4 regions of the Janthinobacterium breve genome follow, and region 1 is predicted to be linked to each of the others. Evidence: predicted binding sites of a transcription regulator. Region 1 holds the regulator's gene; each other region holds the start of a gene.

Region 1 (5,257 bases):
CTGGGCAACTATGCCGGCAGCCTGGGCTGGAAATCGACGGGCCAGTACGAGGAAGAGCTGAAGAAGGCGGAAGCCGACTACGGCCCCCTGTTCAACAAGTACCTGAGCCAGGACTTGAAGACGGTGGCGGCCGATCCGCAGGCGCAAGCCATCGGCCAGCGTTTGTTCCTGACCTACTGCGCGCAATGCCACGGTTCGGATGCGCGCGGCAACAAGGGCTTCCCCAACCTGACCGACAAGGACTGGCTGTATGGCGGCGAACCTGACATCATCAAGACCACCATCATGCACGGTCGCAATGGCCAGATGCCACCGATGGGCGCCGCCCTGGGCTCCGAAAAGGATGTCGAGAACGTGGCCCATTATGTGCTGAGCCTGTCCGGTTCCACCTCGGACCCCGTCAAGTCGGTGCTGGGCAAGGCCAAGTTCGGCGCCTGCATGGCCTGTCATGGCGCCGATGCGAAGGGCAACCCGATGCTGGGTTCGCCGAACCTGACGGACAAGATCTGGCTGTACGGCGGCAGTGCTGATACCATCATGGAAACCATCCGCAAGGGACGCAACAACACCATGCCGGCTTTCAGCGATTTCCTCGGCGAGTCCAAGGTACATGTGTTGTCGGCCTATGTCTGGAGCCTGTCAAATCCCCAGACGCCCGTGAAATGACGTAATGGAACCTCAAGTCATCAAGATGTATGCGGCCCGCGAGCAAATCTACCCTCGCGAGGCCAAAGGACGCTACGCTACCTGGCGATGGGTATGCGTATGGCTTACCCAGCTGGCGTTCTACGGCTTGCCGTGGTTGACCTGGAATGGCAGGCAAGCCCTGCTGTTCGATTTGACCACGCGCAAGTTCTACATTTTCGGCGTCGTGCTTTGGCCCCAGGATTTCATCTATCTGGCGGCCCTGCTGATCATCTGTGCGTATTTGTTGTTCCTCGTCACGGCCATCGCCGGGCGGGTGTGGTGCGGGTTCTCTTGCCCGCAAACGGTATACACGGAAATCTTCCTGTGGGTCGAACGCCGCATCGAGGGCACGCGCAGCGCGCGCATGGCCCTCGACAAGCAGGGCCCCTCCGTGCGCAAGGCCTTCAAGAAGACGGCCAAGCACCTGGTGTGGGGCGCCATCGCCCTGTGGACGGGCTTTACCTTTGTCGGCTACTTCACGCCGATCAAGGACCTGGCGCAGGCGGTGACCACCCTCAATTTCGGTCCCTGGGAATGGTTCTGGGTCTTGTTCTACAGCCTGGCAACCTACGGCAACGCGGGCTGGCTGCGCGAGCAGGTGTGCAAATACATGTGCCCCTACGCGCGCTTCCAGAGCGCCATGTTCGACCAGGACACCCTGATCATCACCTACGATACCAAGCGCGGCGAACCGCGTGGCGCCATCAGTAAGAAGGCCGGCAACAACGACAAGCTGGGCGACTGCATCGACTGCACCCTGTGCGTGCAGGTGTGTCCGACCGGCATCGATATCCGCAACGGCCTTCAGTATGAATGCATCGGCTGCGCCGCCTGCGTCGATGCCTGCAACAGCGTGATGGACAAGGTCGAGCGGCCACGGGGACTGGTACGCTACAGTACCGACCATGCGATGGAAAACAACTTCAGTTCGAAGCAGATACGCCAGCGCGCCATGCGTCCGCGCGTGCTGATCTACACCTCCATCCTGGCCCTGATCATCATCGCCGTGTGTACTTCGCTGGCCCTGCGCACGCCCCTGAAAATGGACGTCATCCGCGACCGCGGTTCGATGGGACGCGAAGTGGAAGACGGCATGATCGAGAACGTTTACCGTCTGCAGATCATGAACACTTCGGAGCAAACCCAGCACTTCAAGATCAGCGCTTCCGGCTTGCCGGGTCTGACCTTGCTGACGCGCGAAGAGGTGACCTTGCAGCCAACGGAAACGCTGGGCTGGCCTATCCGCCTGCGCGTGCCGCACGGCGTCGGCGAGAAGGGCTCGAACAAGATTGCCATCGAATTGCACTCGCTGGACGACCCATCGCTGCATGTGCGTGAAAGCGCGGTATTCATCGTGCCGCGCTAACAAGGAAAGGCGGACGGGGACCGGGTGCCCTCGCCGCCGCCACGAAGTTGTAGGAAGGCCAGTCCCCGGATGGGGATTGGCCAATTAATCAGGAGAAATACCATGTCCGACAGTCTCAAGCTGCAAGCCCCCGTTGCACCGTGGTACAAGCATCGCTGGCCTTGGCTGCTGATGATCGGTCCCGGCCTGTCCGTGGTCGTCGGCAGCTGCATGGCGTATATCGCGTTTACGCAGCCCGATGCGCTGGTGGTGGGTGATTATTACAAGCAGGGCAAGGCGATCAACCAGGACTTGCGGCGCGATACGATCGCCAGCGACCTGGCGATGGATACCAGCCTGTCCTATGATGTGGCGTCAGCGCGCCTCAGCGGTTCCGTGCACAGCTTCGGCAAGGCTTACCAGGGTCCGCTGCAGCTGCACCTGGCGCATGCGACCTTGCCGGAAAAGGATATCAAGCTGCTGGTGCAGCCCGATGCGGCCGGCAACTTCTCGGTAGCGCTGCCGATGCTCGAGCGCAGCCGCTGGCAAGTGCTGGTGGAAAACGACAAACGCGAGTGGCGCCTGTCCGGCATCTGGACCTGGCCCCTGCAGCGCAGCATCGCGCTGCACGCCGATGAAGAGCTGTAAGACTTACTTGCAGACGTCCGTGCCGGCCGTAATGGCTTTCAACTTGGCCGGCTGCAAGATCTCGATCTCGCGGTTGGAGACGCGCAGCCAGCCTTCTTTCTTGAATTTCGACAATAAACGGCTGACGCTCTCGATGGTCAGCCCCAGGTAATTGCCGATTTCCTCGCGCGACATGCGCAGCTGAAATTTGCTGGCCGAATAGCCGCGCGCTTCATAGCGCGAGGCCAGGTTGACGATAAAGGCGGCAAAACGCTGCGTCGCCTGCATATTGCCCAGCAACAGCATCACGCTTTGCTCGCGCGTGATTTCCTGGCTCATCATGCGGTGGAAATGGCGCAGCAGGGTCGGCATATTGCCCAGCAATTGTTCCAGGCTGGAAAACGGAATTTCACACACTTCGCTGTCTTCCAGCGCCACCGCATTACAGTGGTGGCGATCGGCGCTGATGGCGTCCATGCCCAGCAGTTCGCCGGCCATCTGGAAACCCGTCACCTGCTCTTCGCCGCCCGGATTGATCTGGTACGTCTTGAAGTGCCCCAGGCGGATCGCGTACAGATTCTGGAACGAGTCGCCGATACGGAACAACGAAGCGCCGCGCACGATCTTGCGGCGGCGGCCGATGATCTGGTCCAGCCTGTCCATGTCGCCCACATCGAGGCCCATCGGCAGGCACAATTGATGCATGCTGCAGGTCGAGCATCGCGCACGCAACGCTTCCACGTTCACTGTGGGCAAGGTGGGAGTGAGTAGCGCTTCAGTCATGTCGTTACCTTTTAGAAAATGCAATAACGAGTTTACTGCATACACGGTTGCCGTGTGCCAATTTCACCGCAATTGCGCTGAATAAACGACGTTCTGACTTTAATTATCTGGCAACATCGTCAAAAGCCCATGCGGGGAGGGCAATTTGCGCGGCGCCGCTTGCCAAGTTGATGTATTGATAGGAAAATTCCTGACAGCATTATCTGCCGCCTGTGCCGCACGGTACTGAAAAGGAAATCATGAAGCCTCTCGGCATTAAAGCAAAAGTCGCGCTGGCCACCAGCCTGACCTCGATCGCCATGATCGCGCTGGTCACCATGATCCAGTTGCAGCACATGCGCGCCGACTTCACCAGAGTACTGCTGAGCCAGCAATCGTCCCTGATCACCCGCACCGCTGCCGAGCTCGACGACAAGCTGGGCATGCTGCTGCAGATCGTCACGCTGACGGCCAGGCAGCAGCCGCCGGAATTGATCGCCCAGCCCGCCCAATTGCGCGAATACTATGCGCGCCGCTCGATGCTGGTGCTGTTCGACGACGTGCTGGTGCTCGACGCGCAAGGCGCCGTCGTGGCCGACATGCCCCTCGTCACGGGACGCGCCGGCATCAACGTTGCCGAACGCGAATATTTCCAGACCGTCTTGCGCACGCGTCAACCCATGATCACCGAACCGATACTGGGCAAATCGAGCGGCATGCCCATCGTGCAGATGGTGGCGCCCGTGCTTGGCGCCAACGGCCAGGTGGTGGGCGTGGTGATCGGCGTGCTGCGCCTGTACAAGGATAACCTGCTGGGCCGCCTGCGCACGGAAAAGATCGGCAAGAGCGGCTATTACTTCATCATCACGCGCGACGCCGCGCCGCGCTACGTGCTGCACCCCGATACCAGCCGGCTGCTGCAGCCGCGCAAGCCGAACGCCAACCTGACGACCACACAGTTACTGAAGGAAGATGGTGAAGGCAGCATGGTCAGCACCAACAGCCGCGGCGTCACGGCCGTCAACAGCTTCAAGCGCCTGAAGTCCGTGAACTGGCTGCTGGCCGCCTCGCTGCCCGTCGAGGATGCCTTCGAACCGTTCGATGGTGTGCTGTACCGGCTGGTACTGTGGAGCATTCTCGCTTCGCTGCTGGCCGCTACCGTGCTGGGCTGGGTCACCGTGCGCCTGCTGTCGCCGCTGGTGCGCCTGCGCGACACCCTGCTCGCCCTGCGCACCAGCGGCAGCCGTTTCACCCCCGTACCGGTGCAGCAGCGCGACGAGATCGGCGAACTGACGGAAGCGTTCAACGGCCTGATGAGCGAACGCGACCGCCTGCAGCAGGAACTCGAATCGCGCGCGGCGGAGCTGGAACAGGAGCGCGACCGGGCCGAGGCGGCCAACCGCGCGAAGAGCGATTTCGTGGCCAACATGAGCCATGAAATCCGCACGCCCCTCAATGCCGTGCTGGGCATGGTGTATCTGCTGGGCAATACCAGGCTCGATACGGAACAGCGCAAGTATCTGACCATGGTGCGCGTGGCGGGCCAGTCGCTGCTGGGCATCCTCAACGACGTGCTCGACTATTCGAAGATCGAGGCGCGCCGCATGGAATTGTCGCCCGTCGAATTCGACCTCGATGAAGTGATGAATACCCTGGCCACGACGATGACCATGAATGCGGGCGAAAAGGAGCTGGAACTGGCCATCGCCGTCGAGCCCGACGTGCCGCGGCGCCTGGTGGGCGACGCCCAGCGCCTGCAGCAAGTCCTCGTCAACCTGGCCGGCAATGCCATCAAGTTCACCGAGAGCGGCGAAGTGGTAGTGGCCGTCAGCCTGG
Region 2 (5,257 bases), on a different contig from region 1:
GCGAGGTGCTGCAAGTGATGCGCGATCTGGCGCAGGGCGGCATGACGATGGTGTGCGTCACGCACGAAATGGGTTTCGCGCGCGACGTGGCCGACCGCGTCTGGTTCATGGACCATGGGCAAGTGCTGGAGCGGGCTACGCCCGAGGATTTCTTTGCGCGGCCGCAACATGCGCGCGCGCAGCAATTCCTGTCTGATATCCGCAGCCCGTTCGGTGTGCCGGCCTGAAGAAATGCGGCCTGTGTGCGCAAGCGAACGGTATTTCGCGGTGGTCAGGCGCACGCTGGAAAGGTGGCGCACGGTGCGCCCGCAGCCTACCAGGAGGGCCGTATCATGTCACGCATCATCGCAGGTCATTTTCAGTTGCAGGAACAGATCGACGCCGCGCGCGCCGCCCTGAACCAGGCGGGCTTTACCGACAGCCGCATCAGCGCCTTCTTTGTCAACCAGCCGGGCCAGCATGATCTGCATGCGCTCGGTGGCGACCGCGACATGTCGCCCGGTGCCAAAGAGACGCCGGAAGGCGTGGTGGAAGGCGTGGCCGTCGGGGCCGCCGTGGGCGCCGGCATCGGCGCCGCCGCCACGCTGGCGACAGGGCCGCTGGGTCCGGTGGTGGGGGCGCTGGTGGGCGCCCACGTGGGATCGCTCTACAGTTTCAATAAAATGAAGGAGGCGGGCGAGCCCGAAAAGAATGGTGAAAACCGCCGCCAGCCACGGCATCCGGGCATGCTGATTGCCGTCGCGCTGGGCGGCCTCGACGAGCGCGAACGGGCGCTCGAGGCGCTGCACCGGCTGGGCGCCGAGCATATCGAGGAAGCGGAAGGCACGATTGCCCATGGCGACTGGCACGACTTCGATCCGCTCAGCATTCCCGTGCTGGTGGCGTGAATCGGCGCACCCGCCGTGCAAGATGCATAAATGCCGCGCCGCACGAAATGTAGGTATGATACTTGTCAGTATTCGTAATTATTGGTAAACAATGCCGACAGGGATAGTTTCCGTGCGCCCGAAGTGACACTGGACCCAGGTGACTGCCTGTAATACTTGCCTCGCATGCTAACGAGTATGAATAGGAGGTCGCGTCATGACACAGGCATGGTTCATTCTGACACGGGCCGACGGGCGCGACATCTGCGCGCCCTCGCCGGCGCAGCTGGCCGATGCGCTGGCCGAAGTCTACCGCGGCGGCGCCATCACGCCGGACGGCAGCCGGGCCGCCGTCGTGTTGCGCTTTGGCTACGACGATGGCTTGATGTATCAGGTCGAGGTCGCTAGCGGAGGCGAAGTCACTTTTGAAGAATGGTCGGACCGCGATTGCGAAATAGCCCTGGCCAGTCCGCGCCACATGTCGGCCCTGCCGCAGGGCGACGCGCTGCAGCTGTGGCAGTGGCTGACGCAGCGCCAGGTGGCGAAGATCCGCAGCCAGCCCTGGCAGGGCGGCTAGCCGCAACCTCGCCCAAGGTATTAGTGCGCCATCAGCACGGGAATCGTCATGCTCTGCAAAATCGTGCGCGTGACGCCGCCCAGGATGGTTTCGCGCAGGCGCGAATGACCATACGCTCCCATCACCAGCAAGTCCGCCGACAGGTCCGCCGCCTGCGACAGCAGCGCTTCGCCGATATCGCCCCGCCGCACGCCACCGCCATCGAGCAAATGCAGCCGCGCTTCCACACCGTGGCGCGCCAGGTAGTGCCTCAGTTCGGCGCCCGGCTGTTCGCCGTGCTCGGCGGCATGCACCTGGGCATCGAAGATGGCCACGTGGACTTGCCCTGCGCGCTGCAGCAGGGGCAGGGCGGCGGTCACGGCGCGGCTTGCTTCCTTGCTGGCATTCCAGGAGATGAGCACATTGCGTGCGGCCGCCGGCTGCGCCAGCAGGGGTAGCGGCGGCGCATACGGCACGATCAGCACGGGTCGGCCCGAATGCAGCAGCACGTAGGCGGGAAAGTCGCGCATCACGGACGGCGATTTATCCTTGGCATTGTATTGGCTGATCACGACCAGGTCCGCATAGCGGGCCAGCACGCTGATGCCGCCAGCCGCCTCGTCGTCGAGCACGCGCTGTTCGAACGAGGCGACGCCCGCCGCGCGCACCTGCGCCTCGAAACCGTCGAGGGCGCGCGTCGCCCGTTCTCTCAGGAAGTTGAGGTGCAGACTCAGGTTTGGGTCGGCATCGAGGTCGGGCTGGTTCTGGTACAGCAGGCGTGACACGCCCGTCAGCGCCACGCCCGTCAGGTGGCCGCCGCAAGCCTGGGCGATGCTGGCGGCCGCTTCGATGCGGGCGGCGCGCCCGGCGCTGTCGTCGATGTGGAGCAATACGGTCTTATACGTCATGGCCAGGCCTTTCGCTGTGCATTGGCGGTCATTCTGGCACAGACCGGGGCGTCGGCCGCGCACGACTGCATCAGACTGAGCACTTGATCTGGCGCAAAGCTGGCGATAAAAACTGCTCCTACACTTGATCCCACGCAAAACAACCATAACAAGCGGGGAGAGACAGCAATGAAGGAACAAAAGGTAGCGCTGGTCACGGGCGGCATGGGTGGCCTGGGCACGGCCTTGTGCCGGCGCCTGCATGCGGCGGGCTTTGCCGTCGTGGCGGCGCATACGCCGGGCAATGCGCGCGTGGCAAGCTGGCTCGACGAGCAACAGGCGCAGCAGTATTATTTTCATCCGCTGGCCATCGACGTGGGCGATTTCGACGCCTGCAGCGTAGCCGTGGCAAGAGTGCTGGCGCAGTTCGGCCGCATCGACGTGCTGGTCAACAACGCCGGCATCACGCGCGACCAAAGCATGCGCAAGATGGAATTGCCGCACTGGTCCGAGGTCATGCGCACCAATCTCGACAGCCTGTTCAACATGAGCAAGCAGGTGCTCGAACCCATGCTGGAAAAAAAATGGGGCCGCATCATCAACATCTCGTCCGTGAATGGCCAGAAGGGCGCGTTTGGCCAGTGCAACTATGCGGCCGCCAAGGCGGGAGTGCATGGCTTCAGCAAGGCGCTGGCGCTGGAAGTGGCGCGCCACGGCATCACCGTCAACACGGTCTCGCCCGGTTACCTGCGCACGCAGATGGTGACAGCCGTGCCGGCTGATATCCTGGAAACGAAGATCCTGCCGCAGATTCCCCTGGGCCGCCTGGGCGAGCCGGACGAGGTGGCTGCCCTGGTGGCTTACCTGGCATCCGACGAGGCGGCATTCGTCACGGGCGCGAATATCGCCATCAATGGCGGGCAGCACATGAGTTAAGCAAGCTGAGTCAAGCAAGCGTGCAGCTTGCAGCAAGGCAATGGCAGTAGAGGAGACCCGTCCACCCAGCCGGCACACAGAGGCTGGCGGGGGACGACAGGCAGCATGGCAGCGCAGATGGAAAGCAGGGGGCGGGGCAGCGATGCCTTGCCCCTTTGCCTTGCCGCAGCACCAGGTCAGCGCTGGGTTTTTTCCAGCCGCGTCTGGCAATCGATGCACAGGCGCGCTTCGGGGCGCGCATTCAAGCGGGACAGGCCGATGGCTTCGCCGCAGTTGTCGCACAGGCCATAGCTGCCATCGGTAAACTTGGCCAATGCGTGCTTGATGATGGCCAGCTGCGCCAAGTTGTGCTCGGCCGCTTCGCCGACGAGGGCGTTCAAGGTGTGCACGCTGGCGTTATCGGCAGGCGAGGCTTCGATTTCATTGAGCAGCGAGGCGCGCGCATCCGCTTCGGCCGCTTCGTTCTCGATCTGTTTCAGCAACGCCAGCTTGCGTTGCTCCAGCACGCCCTGCAGGCGCTGCAACTGGTCTTGCGGCAATCCATTCATGGTTGTCACCCGGTAGAGGCTACTTCCATTATGGTAGTCCAAGATTGGCCGCTCTGCTTGCGCTACTGCCCGCGCCGCGTTTGATGCGGCGCAGGCAGGCATGGGCCGTTCTATGCTGGTTCTTTCAGACAGTTGACCATCCAGGCCACGCCGAACTGGTCTTTCAGCATGCCGAAGCGCTTGGCCCAGAACGTTTCCGCCAGCGGCATCTGGATGTTGCCGTCACGCGCCAGTGCGTCGAAAGCCCGTTCCGCTTCCTCCGGCGTATCGAGGGTTAGGCAGACCGAGCAGCCACTCATGCCCTTGGCACCATCCTCGGTGCAGCCGCCGTCCGAGCCCATCAGCATGTTGGCCCCCAACTGCACGGAGCCATGCATGATCTTGTCGTACCAGTCTTCCTTGACTTGCTCCTGGCCCGGCGAGCCGCGAAACGGCATCAGGCACAGGTCTGTGCCATGCAGGTGCTGGCGGTAATATTCCATCGCTTGCGCGCAATTGCCATTGAATTGCAAATACGGTTCGATACGCATATTGGTCTCCTCTGGTCGCCCCGCCGGCACGATTGTCATGCGGGACGTCCCAGTATAGGCGCTCGCTGGCCAATTTCAATCAGTCCGGCGCCATCTCTTGCAGCCGCTCACGCACCTTGCCCAGAGTGCCGAGGATGCGCTCGGGATTGCTGGCCAGGACGGCGCTGCCCAGGTGCAACAAGCTCGTTGCCAGGCTGATCCAGTGCCGCACGTCGTCGTTGCGGGCGATGCGCAGCCGCACCGTGTCGAGCAGGCCGCTGAGCTGGCGCTGCGCCGTTTCCAGGCCGGCCACCGTGTGCCCGGCGGCATCGGCATACAGCTGGTTGGCTTGCTGGCGCAGGGCCACTTCCAGGGCGAAGACGGCCTGTGCCTGGCCGTGGCTGATGCCGTTTGCTCCCTGGCTGGCGCGCTTGCGGATGGCGCGCATGACGGCGCCATGCAGGGTGACGGCCGCCTGCGACAGGCTGTCGGCCAGTTGCTCGACGCGCATGGCGCTGCTGAGAGCCGCTTCGCGGCGTTCGCTGCTGCTGCTCCTGTCTACCGATCCGTCCATCTTGCCTCCGTGGTGGTGAGGGTGGCAGCGAGGTGGGCATGGTCGCGCCCCAGTGCCGCCAGTTGCCGGCGCGCCAGCGTATGGCGCAGGCCAACCAGACGGTATTCTTCAGTTTTGCTTTGCTGCATGTTTTTCGCCAGCACGGCCAGCAGGCGTTGCTGCGGCGTGTCGGCATACGCGATTTCCACGTCGAGCAAGCCGAGCACCATGTCGCGCTCGTTGTCGCCGCTCTTGTCGTACAGGGCCAGCAGGCTGTCGAGCGCGGCCAGCAGGGCTTGCAGCGGCGCATCGCCGTCGTGCAGCACCTGCGCCAGGTGCGCCTGCTGGCTGGCGGCACCGCCCAGGCGCGCGAGTTGCTGCAGCAACAGGGTGTAGGCGCTG
Region 3 (5,257 bases), on a different contig from region 1:
AATTCGCCGTTCCGTGACCGTCCGCGCGACGAATCGCTGGCCCTGTTCCGCGCCATGAAGGCAGGCGAATACAAAGATGGCGAGCACATCCTGCGCGCGAAGATGAGCGAAGATGCCATGCGTTCGCCGAACATGAACTTGCGCGACCCGGCCATCTATCGCATCCGCCATGCGCACCACCACCGCACGGGCGATGCCTGGTGCATCTATCCGATGTACGACTACACGCACCCGATCTCGGACGCGCTGGAAAACATCACGCATTCGATCTGCACGCTGGAATTCCAGGACCACCGCCCCTTCTACGACTGGCTGCTGGAAACCCTGTCGGCCGGCGGCTTCTTCCAGCAGCCCGTGCCGCGCCAGTTCGAATTCTCGCGCCTGAACCTGACCTATATCGTTACCAGCAAGCGCAAGCTGCGCCAGCTGGTCGAAGAAAAAATCGTCGACGGCTGGGACGACCCGCGCATGCCGACCCTGGTGGGCATGCGCCGCCGCGGCTACACGCCGGAAGCGATTCAACTGATGTGCGAACGCACGGGCGTGACGAAATCCGACGGCTGGATCGACTACAGCGTGCTCGAAGGCTGCTTGCGCGAAGACCTGGACCCGAAGGCGCCGCGCACGGTGGCCGTGCTGCGTCCGTTGAAATTGATCATCGACAATTTCCCTGAAAACGACAGCGTGGAATGCACGGCGCCCGTGCATCCGCACTTCCCGGAGCGTGGCTTGCGCACCTTCCCCATTTCGCGCGAGCTGTGGATAGAGGAAGACGACTTCATGGAAGTGCCCAATAAAGGCTATTTCCGTCTGTATCCACCGATAGCCGACAAGCCGGGCAGCAAGGTTCGCCTGCGCTACGGTTATGTGATCGAATGCACGGGCTTTGACAAGGATGCAGATGGCAAGGTCATCGCCGTGCATTGCAACTATTTCCCGGACAGCAAGTCGGGCACGGAAGGCAGCTCCAATTACAAGGTCAAGGGCAATATGCACTGGGTCAGCGCAGCGACGGCGATTCCTGCCGAAGTGCGCCTGTACGACCGCCTGTTTACCGACCCGCAACCGGACGCGGGCGGCAAGGACTTCAAGCTGGCATTGAATCCGCTGGCCAAGGACGTGGTGCAAGCGTGGCTGGAACCGGGCGCGGAACTGGCCCAGCCGGAACAGCGCTTCCAGTTCGAGCGCCACGGCTACTTCGCGGCCGACCGGGTCGACAGCCAGCCCGGTAAGCCCGTCTTCAACCGCATCGTCACCCTGAAAGACAGCTGGCAGCCCGCCAAGTAAGGCGCCGCACGCTCCACGAAAAAACCGCTGCGGCGGTTTTTTTTCGTTCCCAACAGAAATATTGCCTGTTGACTATATTCACGATAATTTTGTATATTAGGCAGCTATTGAGCAATTTGCAATGTCGATAGTGATTGTGCAACTCAGTACAGCCTCCGGCACACAGGCGGCACCCGATTCCTCTTCCTGATGCGGATGGCGATGTCTTCTACTGGCGGCAAACACCCCTTATCTGCTGAAAAAAAACCGCTCTGGCTGCTCGGTTTCGTGATGTCGCTGATGGTGAGCCTGCTGTTCTACATGGCCGCCTCGCTGTCGATCGAAAACGATGCCAGCGAGCTGTTCAACAATCTGGCGCGCAATACCCAGAAAAACATCAGCTCGCGCGTCAAGTCCTATGCCAACCTGCTGCGCGGCACGGCCAGCCTGTTCCGCGCCAACGAACACGTGAGCCGCGAGCAATTCCACCGCTACGTGGCCAATATCGCCTTGCAACAGAACTACCCGGGCGTGATGAATCTCAATTACAGCCGGGAACTCGACGAGTCGCAGCGCGCCGCCTTCGAAGCGGCCATGCAGCGCGACTATCCGCCCGGGCGCGACGGCTATCCGGCGTTTGCCATCCATCCGCCCGGCCCGCGCCCCCATTATTCCGTGCTGGCATACATCGAGCCGATTGCCAGCGCCCCGGAAAAGTATGGCTATGACATCGCTTCGCGCCCCCTGATCGCCGAAACGCTGGCGCAGTCGCGCGATACGGGACAGATCAGCAATTCCGGCGCACCCGTGCCGATGGACGGCCGGCCGCAGCTGACGGGCATGGCCATGCGCCTGCCCGTGTACCGCTTCGGCATGCCGACCGACACGGTGGAGCAAAGGCGCGCGGCCTACCAGGGTTCCGTCGGCATCGGCTACGACCTGGTGACGATGATGCGCAGCGCGCTGGCCGACATGCCGGTACGCAATGTCCGCCTGACCCTGTTCGATATCGACCCGCAGGCGCTTGAACAGCCGGACTTGCCGCTGGAGCTGCCGCACGATATGCGCCCCATCTTCGACAGCACGACGGCGGGCATGCATGCGCCATGGTGGCTGCCCGGCAACTCGGGGCGCTATCTGAGCAGCACGATGCTCATCGAGCACAATGGCCGCGCGTGGCAAGCGCTGTTCAGCGTGCGCAAGAGCGACGTGTATACGCGCTTCGATGCCTTCCTGCCGTGGCTGGCACTTTTGACCGGTTTTGCCAGCAGCATGCTGCTGTACATGCTGTTTCACGCCCTGACGTCGTCGCGCCGACGCGCCATCCAGATGGCGACGGGCATGACGGAGGAATTGCGCGCCAGCCAGATCCGCCTGCAGCTGTCGCACCAGAAACTGCGCCGCCTGGCAGCCCACGCCGACCGGATCAAGGAAGAAGAGCGCAAGCGCATCGCGCGCGAAATCCACGACGACCTGGGACAGAATCTGCTGGTCTTGCGCATCGATGCCGACATGCTGGCTTCGCGCACGCAGCGCCGCCACCCGCGCCTGAACGCCCGCGCCCGCTCGACCCTGGAGCAGATCGACGCCACCATCAAGAGCGTGCGGCACATCATCAACGACTTGCGCCCTACCGTGCTGGACCTGGGCGTGAATGCGGCCGTCGAATGGCAGGTGGCGCAATTTCGCCTGCGCACGGGCATCGCCTGCGAAGTCAGCGAAAGCCATGACGACATCTGTCTGAGCGACCAGTGTGCCACGGCCCTGTTCCGCATCCTGCAAGAGTCGCTCAGCAACATTTCCCAGCATGCCAATGCCAGCAGCGTGCAAGTCAAGCTGGAAAAGTGCCACGACACCGTGTCGATGAGCGTCAGCGACAACGGCGTGGGCGCGGCCATCGACGGACGCAACAAGCTGGGCTCATTTGGCCTGGTGGGGATCGAAGAGCGCATCAAGTTGTTGGGTGGCACTTTCTACATCGAAAGCAGCCCCGGCGCCGGCATGAGCGTGCATGTCAGCGTGCCGCTGGGTGCGGACGCCACCGCATTCCCCTACCAGGAAGACAGCCGGGCCAACACCTGACAGGCACGCCCCATTGAATCAAGCTCAGCTTGCATATTTTGTAATTAGATGCAATATTGATGTAGAACAACTCAGCGCCTGCCCGCCATGGGCCAGGCATTCCTCGACTACTTGCCAGGAGTACACACCCACCCCTCTCCCTTGTTGCACTGTATTTCCCACAACGCTCTTTACCAAAGGACATTCATGGATACGAACGACAGTTTCAAGGCAATTGCCGATTTGAATTTGGACGCGATCAAAGTCAAGCTGATGCACAGGGAGTCAGGCGAAGGATGGAGCCTGGAGAAAGCCAATGCGGTGGAGTTCGAATACCGGCGCTTCCTGATCCTGATGAAACAGTTTCCGGAGGAAGAAACGGCGCCGCTGATGGACGTCGATACCTTCTGGCATTACCACATCCTCGACACCCTGAAATATGCGGCAGACTGCGAGCAGGTCTTCGGCTACTTCCTGCATCACTTCCCGTACATCGGCCTGCGCGGCGAAGACGACGAAGCGGCGCACCAGCGCGTGGGCGAGCGCATGAAGCAGCTGTATGAGCAAACGTTCGGGGAAGATTATATCCGTGCAGAAACGGCGTATTCGGGCCGCGCCGTGCAGGCGGCGTATTCGGGACGCGCAGTGCAGCTGGCGTATTCAGGACGGGCTGTACAAACAGCGTTTTCCAGTGCCGCAGTGCAGGCGACAGCGTACTCGGGTCGGGCCGTGCAGACGGCTTTTTCCAGCGCAGCGGTGCAGGCGACAGCGTATTCGGGTCGCGCGACCGGGGCTGCCAACACCGCATTTTCCAGCGCGCCCGCCACACTGGCTGCAGCAGTGGTCAAGTCGTCCACGACCGGCCTGGAAATGGGGCGTTTCTATATCGATCGTCCGGTGCTGAACCGTGACACGCAATAGAACAGCGGAAAACAGGTCTGGCTGCCGCACGCGGCAAGCCTGACGTACCCAGACGGCACCTCTCAGTTTGCCGTCTGTCAGGCGCTCTTAGGCAGCCATCAACTCGCGCAGTTCACGAATGCTGAAATCGCTGATTTCATGCATGCGGATGAGGATCGTGGCGCCGATCGGCAAGGTGTTGTGACGAATCTTGCTGATGACTGGTGGCGCCACTTCCAGCGCGCGCGACAAGGCTGCATCGTTTTTCAGTTGCAGCTTGTCGATGATCGCATCGAGGACGCGATTCGGGTTGTAGGTAGGCAAAGAGGTAATTTGTTTGAGAGACATGATCAAAAATCCGTACTTGTTGTATTAGTGCACAAAGAAACCGAATGTCTCTTCTGCAATAATTCAGGGTAAACACACTAAAAAGCGCCATCAATTATGCGGCCTTTACGCCACAAACAATATAATACACGCTATTGTTGATTTTTGCGTAACTTAAAGCAAAATTGTGATAATTGAAGAGAATTGACGCACTTGGAATGTGCTAGAGGATAACTCAAATCGGAAAAATTTGCTGCAAGTCATCAATTTTTACAATGAGGAACACCGCTGTGCATCAGCCAGGCAATCGCCATGAGCGTGCTCAGGCGAGCCATGTCCGCGGATAAATGCCAGCCTTGCGCTGCCATGCCGGCCGGGGTGGCCGTCAGGCAGGTGCCGGGGAAGGCGTCCACGCGGCACCAGGCCAGTTGCCGGCGAATTTCATCGGGCGGCGGCGGCGGCTGCAGTGCATGTTCACGGCGCCGCATATAGGCGCGCACCTGTTCCTTGCTGGGGTGGCTAGTAGCTCGCATGGCTCGCTCCTGCTGACGAGAAACAGCGTCGCGCTAAGTCGTGCTAATTGTGGAGCCCGCCACAAAAGCCAGGACGCGTGACGACATTGCTCACCATATCGCCAGCGCGCCATGACGCGTTTGCGCTGCATCAAATGGCATGACCCCGGTATTGCACCGAAGGCCGCACT
Region 4 (5,257 bases), on a different contig from region 1:
CTTGTACGCACTGTATCCGCACAGCCGCCAACTGTCGCCGAAGGTCAGGGTCTTCGTCGATTTTGCCGTGCAGCACTATCAAGATCGCCACTGGGATTGATCACGACTGCTGCAGCGCCTTGCGCACGGCGCGAAACTGCTGCGTCAAGCCGCCGTAGCCCCAGGCCGCCTGGCGCGCGTCATGCACGTGGATGTAGCTGACGTCATGCAAGGTGCCGAGATATTCCTGCATGGCGGCGAACACGGCGGCGATATACGCGGCTTTTTCATCTGCCGTATTCGTTTCATCGCTGATCAGGATATCGAGGAAAAAACTGGCCTTGCCCTGGGCTTGCAGCGAGGGCCCGCCGACAAACCAGTGCGCCGCATCGGCATGGCTGATCGTCACCGACGTCAATTCGGGCGCCTTGTGCAGCAGCCGCGCCGTCAGGGCGCTCAGGGTGGCGGCGATGGCGGCCGACTGGCCCGCATCGGGCGCGGTGGACAAACGCAGGTTCAGAATGGGCATGGGATGCTCCGCAAGTGGATGAAGACCCATTCTAGGCAGACAGGATGAAAAGTGGCAGCCTCCGCCAGGCACAGGATCCGTGCAGTTTGTGCACCAATGCCTGCGCACATAAAAAAAGGGCTTGCCGCAGCAAGCCCTTTTTGCATCCAGCACCCTTGCCTAGCGGCGCTGCACCTTCATCAAACGTCCGCCCACGGACGACGACAGGCTGACCTCGAAACGCCCGCCGGCCGGCAAGGCGCTCACATCGACGCTGGCATTTCCACCCGTCAAGCCGCTGGCGACCACCGTCTTGCGGCCATCTGCGGCCACGTGCAGCACGGTCGCATAGGGCTCCGCTTGGGCATCCCAGACCAGCGCCAGCTTGCCGCTGCCTTGCGTTACCTCAAAGCTGCCATCGTTGGCGGCCTTGCTGCGGCGCGCCGAACGCTCCAGCCTGGTCAATGGCTTACCATTTGACAATACTTCCACGTCGCTGATATCGCCCGGGTTGGCGAAGCTGACGCGGAAGTGGCTCATGGCGCTGCCGCCATGGTCGGCCACGGTGACGGCATCGAAGGGCAAGTCGATAGTCGCTCCCGACGCCGTCAGGATGCGCAGGGTGTACGCCTGGCCACTGCCACTGGCGGCCGTGTCAACACGCGTGGACGAGGCAACGGCCGGGCGCAAGGCCACGCCAGCGGGCGTGATGCGCCCGGAAATGGTCAGGTAGCCATTCTCGGCCACGGACATGCTGGCGGCCAGCACATTGCCGCCCGTCACCTGCGTGCTGCGTTTTTCCAGGAATTGCTGCACCCGCGCATAGCTGTAATCGGAGAACCAGGCGCCGCTGCAATAGCTCATTACGTCCTTCATCGGCGTGCCGCCATAGACTGCCTTGCTCAACTGGCCAATGCTGCCAGCATAGCTACTGTTATACAGCGGTTGCGGTCCCAGATCGCCATTCGCATACGGGTAGTCGGTAGCCGCATTGGCCGGGCCGCCGCAGGCAACGTGGTACAGCGAATGGTTGTGGCCCAGCTCATGGACGAGCGTGGTCAGCCATTCAGGCCAGGCATTGCCAAACGGATCGACGGAGGCGATGCTGTTGAACCTGGCGTCCAGGCCGATGGCCGAAGTGAAGTAGTAGGTACTGCCAGGCGTGTTGATGTAGGCCAGGCCGGCGGCGCGTGTGGTAGACATTTTCGGCACGAAACCATAATAATAGGCACCGCTGTCTTCCAGCGCGCGCTGGCTGTCCAGCTTACCCAGGGTATCGCTCCACCAGCTGTCGGCCGTGCTGCTGCCCGGCATGCTCAGCGCAGCGTGCGTGGTGATGCTGATATTTTCCGCCGCATATGGATACACGCGCAGCAGCGCAGCACGGATCACCTCGGCGTCAGGCAGTTGCGCCACGCCATCATCCGTGCTCAAGGGCACGAGTACCAGGCGAATTCGGGCCAGGCTGGCCACCACTGGCGCCGCTTCCTGGCTCACTTGCACGCCGTCATTACCCACGGCTGTCACGCGCACGCGCACGCCGGGCAAGATCCAGCCAGCGGGCAGGATGGCACTGAAATTGCCGTTGAAACTGTAATCGCTTTTCGCCGTCGGCAAGACCGACGGACCGCTCATGCTGATGCTGCCCAGGTTGCTGCCATTGGCGGCGGTCGCAACCAAGGTCACGGCGGGACTGGCCTGACCTGCTTGCTGGGCCAGCACGGACACGCGCACGGCGGCCGGCTTGCCGCGCGTCAGGCGCAAGGCCGCATCGCTGGCGTTCAGGTTCAAGACTTGCGCGAAATCAATGCTACCCAGGGTAAAGGCCGACACCGTGCCTGCATTGACGGCAATGCGCGCAGCGGCCGACAGCATCACATCGCCCGTTGCCGAGCCTGGTGCAGACAACATCAGTTGGCTGGCACTGGCGCTGACGATGACGGCTGGCGTATTGCCCACCGAAGCCGAGCTGACCTGGTCAAGATTGCTGCCCTGCAGCGTCACCGACAAGGTCCCGCTGTTGACGACCGACGTGATCGACGTCACTGCCACGCTCGCCAAGACCTTGTACGCATCGCTGCTGATGACATCGTTGTACGGACCGCGCACCGTCAGCGCCCCCGATGCCGCACCCAAGGGCACCACCACGGTCACGCTGCCGGCAGTCTGGCTTTCCGGCGTCGCCGCCGCGCCATTGCCAAACTGCACCGCCGTCACGGCCCCCATGCCACCGCCCGCGATCGTCACGCTGGAACCGACGCCGCCCGTCAATGGCGCGACGCTGCCCACGCTCAATGGCAGGTACACATTGACGTTATAGCTGGTGGCCGCAGTGCCGCTGGCGCTGACCAAGCTCAAGGCGCCCGACACGGGCGCGCCCGGCATGACCAGGGTCACGCTGGTGTCGCTGGCGGCGCTGCTGGCAAGCGTCACGCCACCCACCTGGAAGGCCGTCACGCGGCTCAGATTGGTGCCCGTGACCACCAAGCTGCCACCAACGGCGACATTCGCCGCCGAAACGGCCGTCACGGCGGGAATCACGACAGGATTGCCCGAGGTGGTCGCCACTATGGTTTCGCCACCGCCCCCGCCGCCGCCGCAAGCGGACAGGCCCAGCATGAGAAACAATGCAACAAGCAAATGGTTTTTCATGGCTGGCATCCATGCTGATGCAGCGCGATGCCGGGGAGGACACGAGAGAAATGTGACATATCGGTGACTTTTGGTGAGAATTTAATTTCGAGGAACCAACATTATCGATCAATTCGATTCCACAAGACAACTATTAATGCTTTTGATTTAATTGGTTTTGATAATAATTAAAATACCTTCCTGGCAAACTTTATTTTCAGCATGATGGGCTTCATTCTGCATTGCCTTACACCACAATTATTTTCCTTTGCAGCTATTGCCATTCCATTCATGAAAAATAGTCGGAGCGGATACAAATAATGTGGAAATTTTTCCACAGCATAGAGGGCATGCCTTCCTGCCAACCTTGACGGAAGAATTAACATTTTGAGTATGCTTTTCAGGCATGGCACTTCAGGCGCGGCCGCGATGTTGCCACCGCAGCGCTGGCCGTGGCGCCGTTGTGTTGCTCGAACCACGGCAGACTGGCCTGCCACCGCTTTTGCTTAAAACCAAAGCAGCCTGATGCCGTATAATTTTAGACCCGGTGAAATCAGGCGATTGCCACCTTCTGCCTGCCCTACCCGGCTGGCACTCTCCGTCAGCTGATCCTGCTGACCCGCATCCGCCTCCTAAAGTCTTGTCGCCGCGCCGCCGCCCGTTTGCCTATTGAAAGCATGAAATGAACGATACCGTGATCCCCGCCATGTCCCCGACCGAAGCCACCTTGCGCGCCATTCTGGCGCAACGGATCATGATCCTCGACGGCGCGATGGGCACGATCATCCAGCAATACAAGCTCGACGAAGAAGCGTACCGTGGCGGCCCCGCCGGCCGCTTCATCGATTTCGCCGCGCCGGCCAACAGTGGCGCGCGCGAACTGTTCGTCAAGGGCAATAATGAGCTGCTGACCCTGACGCAGCCGCACATCATCCAGGAAATCCACGAGCGCTACCTGGCGGCGGGCGCCGACCTGATCGAAACGAATACTTTCGGCGCCACGACGATTGCGCAAGATGATTACCACATGGCCCACCTGGCCTATGAAATGAACGTGCAGGCGGCAAAACTGGCACGCGCCGCCTGTGATAAATATTCCACCCCGGACAAGCCGCGCTTCGTCGCCGGCGCCCTGGGCCCCACGCCGAAAACGGCATCGATCTCGCCCGACGTGAACGACCCGGCCGCGCGCAACGTCAGTTTCGACCAGCTGGTGGCCGCCTATCTGCAGCAGACGCAGGGCCTGGTGGAAGGCGGCGCCGACGTGCTGCTGGTGGAAACCATTTTCGACACCTTGAACTGCAAGGCGGCCCTGTTCGCCATCGACCTCTTCTACGAGCAAAACCCGCATGTCGTGCGCCTGCCACTGATGATTTCCGGCACCGTCACGGACGCCTCGGGCCGCATACTGTCGGGCCAGACCGTGCCCGCCTTCTGGAATTCCGTGCGCCACGCGAAACCGCTGACCATCGGCCTGAACTGCGCGCTGGGCGCCGCCCTGATGCGTCCGTACGCGGAAGAGCTGGCCAAGATCGCCGACACCTTCGTGTGCATCTACCCGAACGCGGGCTTGCCCAACCCCATGAGCGACACGGGTTTCGACGAGTTGCCAGCCGACACGTCCGCCCTGCTGCGCGAATTTGCCGACGCGGGCTTTTTGAACATGGCGGGCGGCTGCTGCGGCACCACGCCCGAACACATCGCCGCCATCGGCGAGTTGCTGTCGAAAAACACCCCGCGTACCGTACCAGCCCCGTCGCACGACTTGCGCCTGGCCGGCCTGGAACCGTTCGTCGTCAATGACGAGTCGCTGTTCGTCAACGTGGGCGAGCGCACCAACGTCACGGGTTCGAAAGCGTTCGCGCGCATGATTCTCAATGAGCAATACGACGAAGCCCTGTCCGTGGCGCGCCAGCAAGTGGAAAACGGCGCGCAGGTGATCGACATCAACATGGACGAGGCGATGCTCGACTCGCTGGCTGCCATGACGCGCTTTTTGAACCTGATCGCCTCCGAGCCCGATATTTCACGCGTGCCCATCATGGTCGACTCGTCGAAATGGTCCGTCATCGAGGCGGGTTTGAAGTGCGTGCAAGGCAAGGCCATCGTCAATTCCATCTCGATGAAGGAAGGCGAAGA

Evidence for each region. Region 1 encodes FNR, which switches genes on or off when oxygen is low (the NO sensors DNR and NnrR bind a similar motif). Its sites were predicted from a motif close to TTGATNNNNATCAA; they were not measured.
Region 2: the regulator FNR is predicted to act here: its motif matches at 2,414-2,427, upstream of ACQ4W0_RS20810 (universal stress protein).
Region 3: the regulator FNR is predicted to act here: its motif matches at 3,405-3,418, upstream of ACQ4W0_RS04015 (glycine-rich domain-containing protein).
Region 4: the regulator FNR is predicted to act here: its motif matches at 3,297-3,310, upstream of ACQ4W0_RS27130 (IPT/TIG domain-containing protein).

What each region holds. Positions count from the first base shown of each region.
Region 1 covers NZ_JBNYXY010000011.1:232,707-237,963, reverse strand. Annotated here, with positions in the region: gene ccoP (cytochrome-c oxidase, cbb3-type subunit III) at 1-666, shown strand, start outside; gene ccoG (cytochrome c oxidase accessory protein CcoG) at 671-2,053, shown strand; gene ACQ4W0_RS23190 (FixH family protein) at 2,156-2,680, shown strand; gene fnr (fumarate/nitrate reduction transcriptional regulator Fnr) at 2,684-3,442, opposite strand; gene ACQ4W0_RS23180 (response regulator) at 3,682-5,257, shown strand, end outside.
Region 2 covers NZ_JBNYXY010000010.1:115,808-121,064, reverse strand. Annotated here, with positions in the region: gene ACQ4W0_RS20825 (amino acid ABC transporter ATP-binding protein) at 1-227, shown strand, start outside; gene ACQ4W0_RS20820 (glycine zipper domain-containing protein) at 333-887, shown strand; gene ACQ4W0_RS20815 (hypothetical protein) at 1,084-1,443, shown strand; gene ACQ4W0_RS20810 (universal stress protein) at 1,464-2,330, opposite strand; gene phbB (acetoacetyl-CoA reductase) at 2,499-3,245, shown strand; gene ACQ4W0_RS20800 (TraR/DksA family transcriptional regulator) at 3,422-3,793, opposite strand; gene ACQ4W0_RS20795 (VOC family protein) at 3,904-4,323, opposite strand; gene ACQ4W0_RS20790 (hypothetical protein) at 4,403-4,876, opposite strand; gene ACQ4W0_RS20785 (hypothetical protein) at 4,861-5,257, opposite strand, start outside.
Region 3 covers NZ_JBNYXY010000002.1:254,616-259,872, forward strand. Annotated here, with positions in the region: gene ACQ4W0_RS04005 (glutamine--tRNA ligase/YqeY domain fusion protein) at 1-1,287, shown strand, start outside; gene ACQ4W0_RS04010 (sensor histidine kinase) at 1,489-3,348, shown strand; gene ACQ4W0_RS04015 (glycine-rich domain-containing protein) at 3,535-4,248, shown strand; gene ACQ4W0_RS04020 (hypothetical protein) at 4,336-4,575, opposite strand; gene ACQ4W0_RS04025 (hypothetical protein) at 4,818-5,087, opposite strand.
Region 4 covers NZ_JBNYXY010000015.1:82,494-87,750, forward strand. Annotated here, with positions in the region: gene ACQ4W0_RS27120 (LysR family transcriptional regulator) at 1-100, shown strand, start outside; gene ACQ4W0_RS27125 (tautomerase family protein) at 101-508, opposite strand; gene ACQ4W0_RS27130 (IPT/TIG domain-containing protein) at 668-3,139, opposite strand; gene metH (methionine synthase) at 3,801-5,257, shown strand, end outside.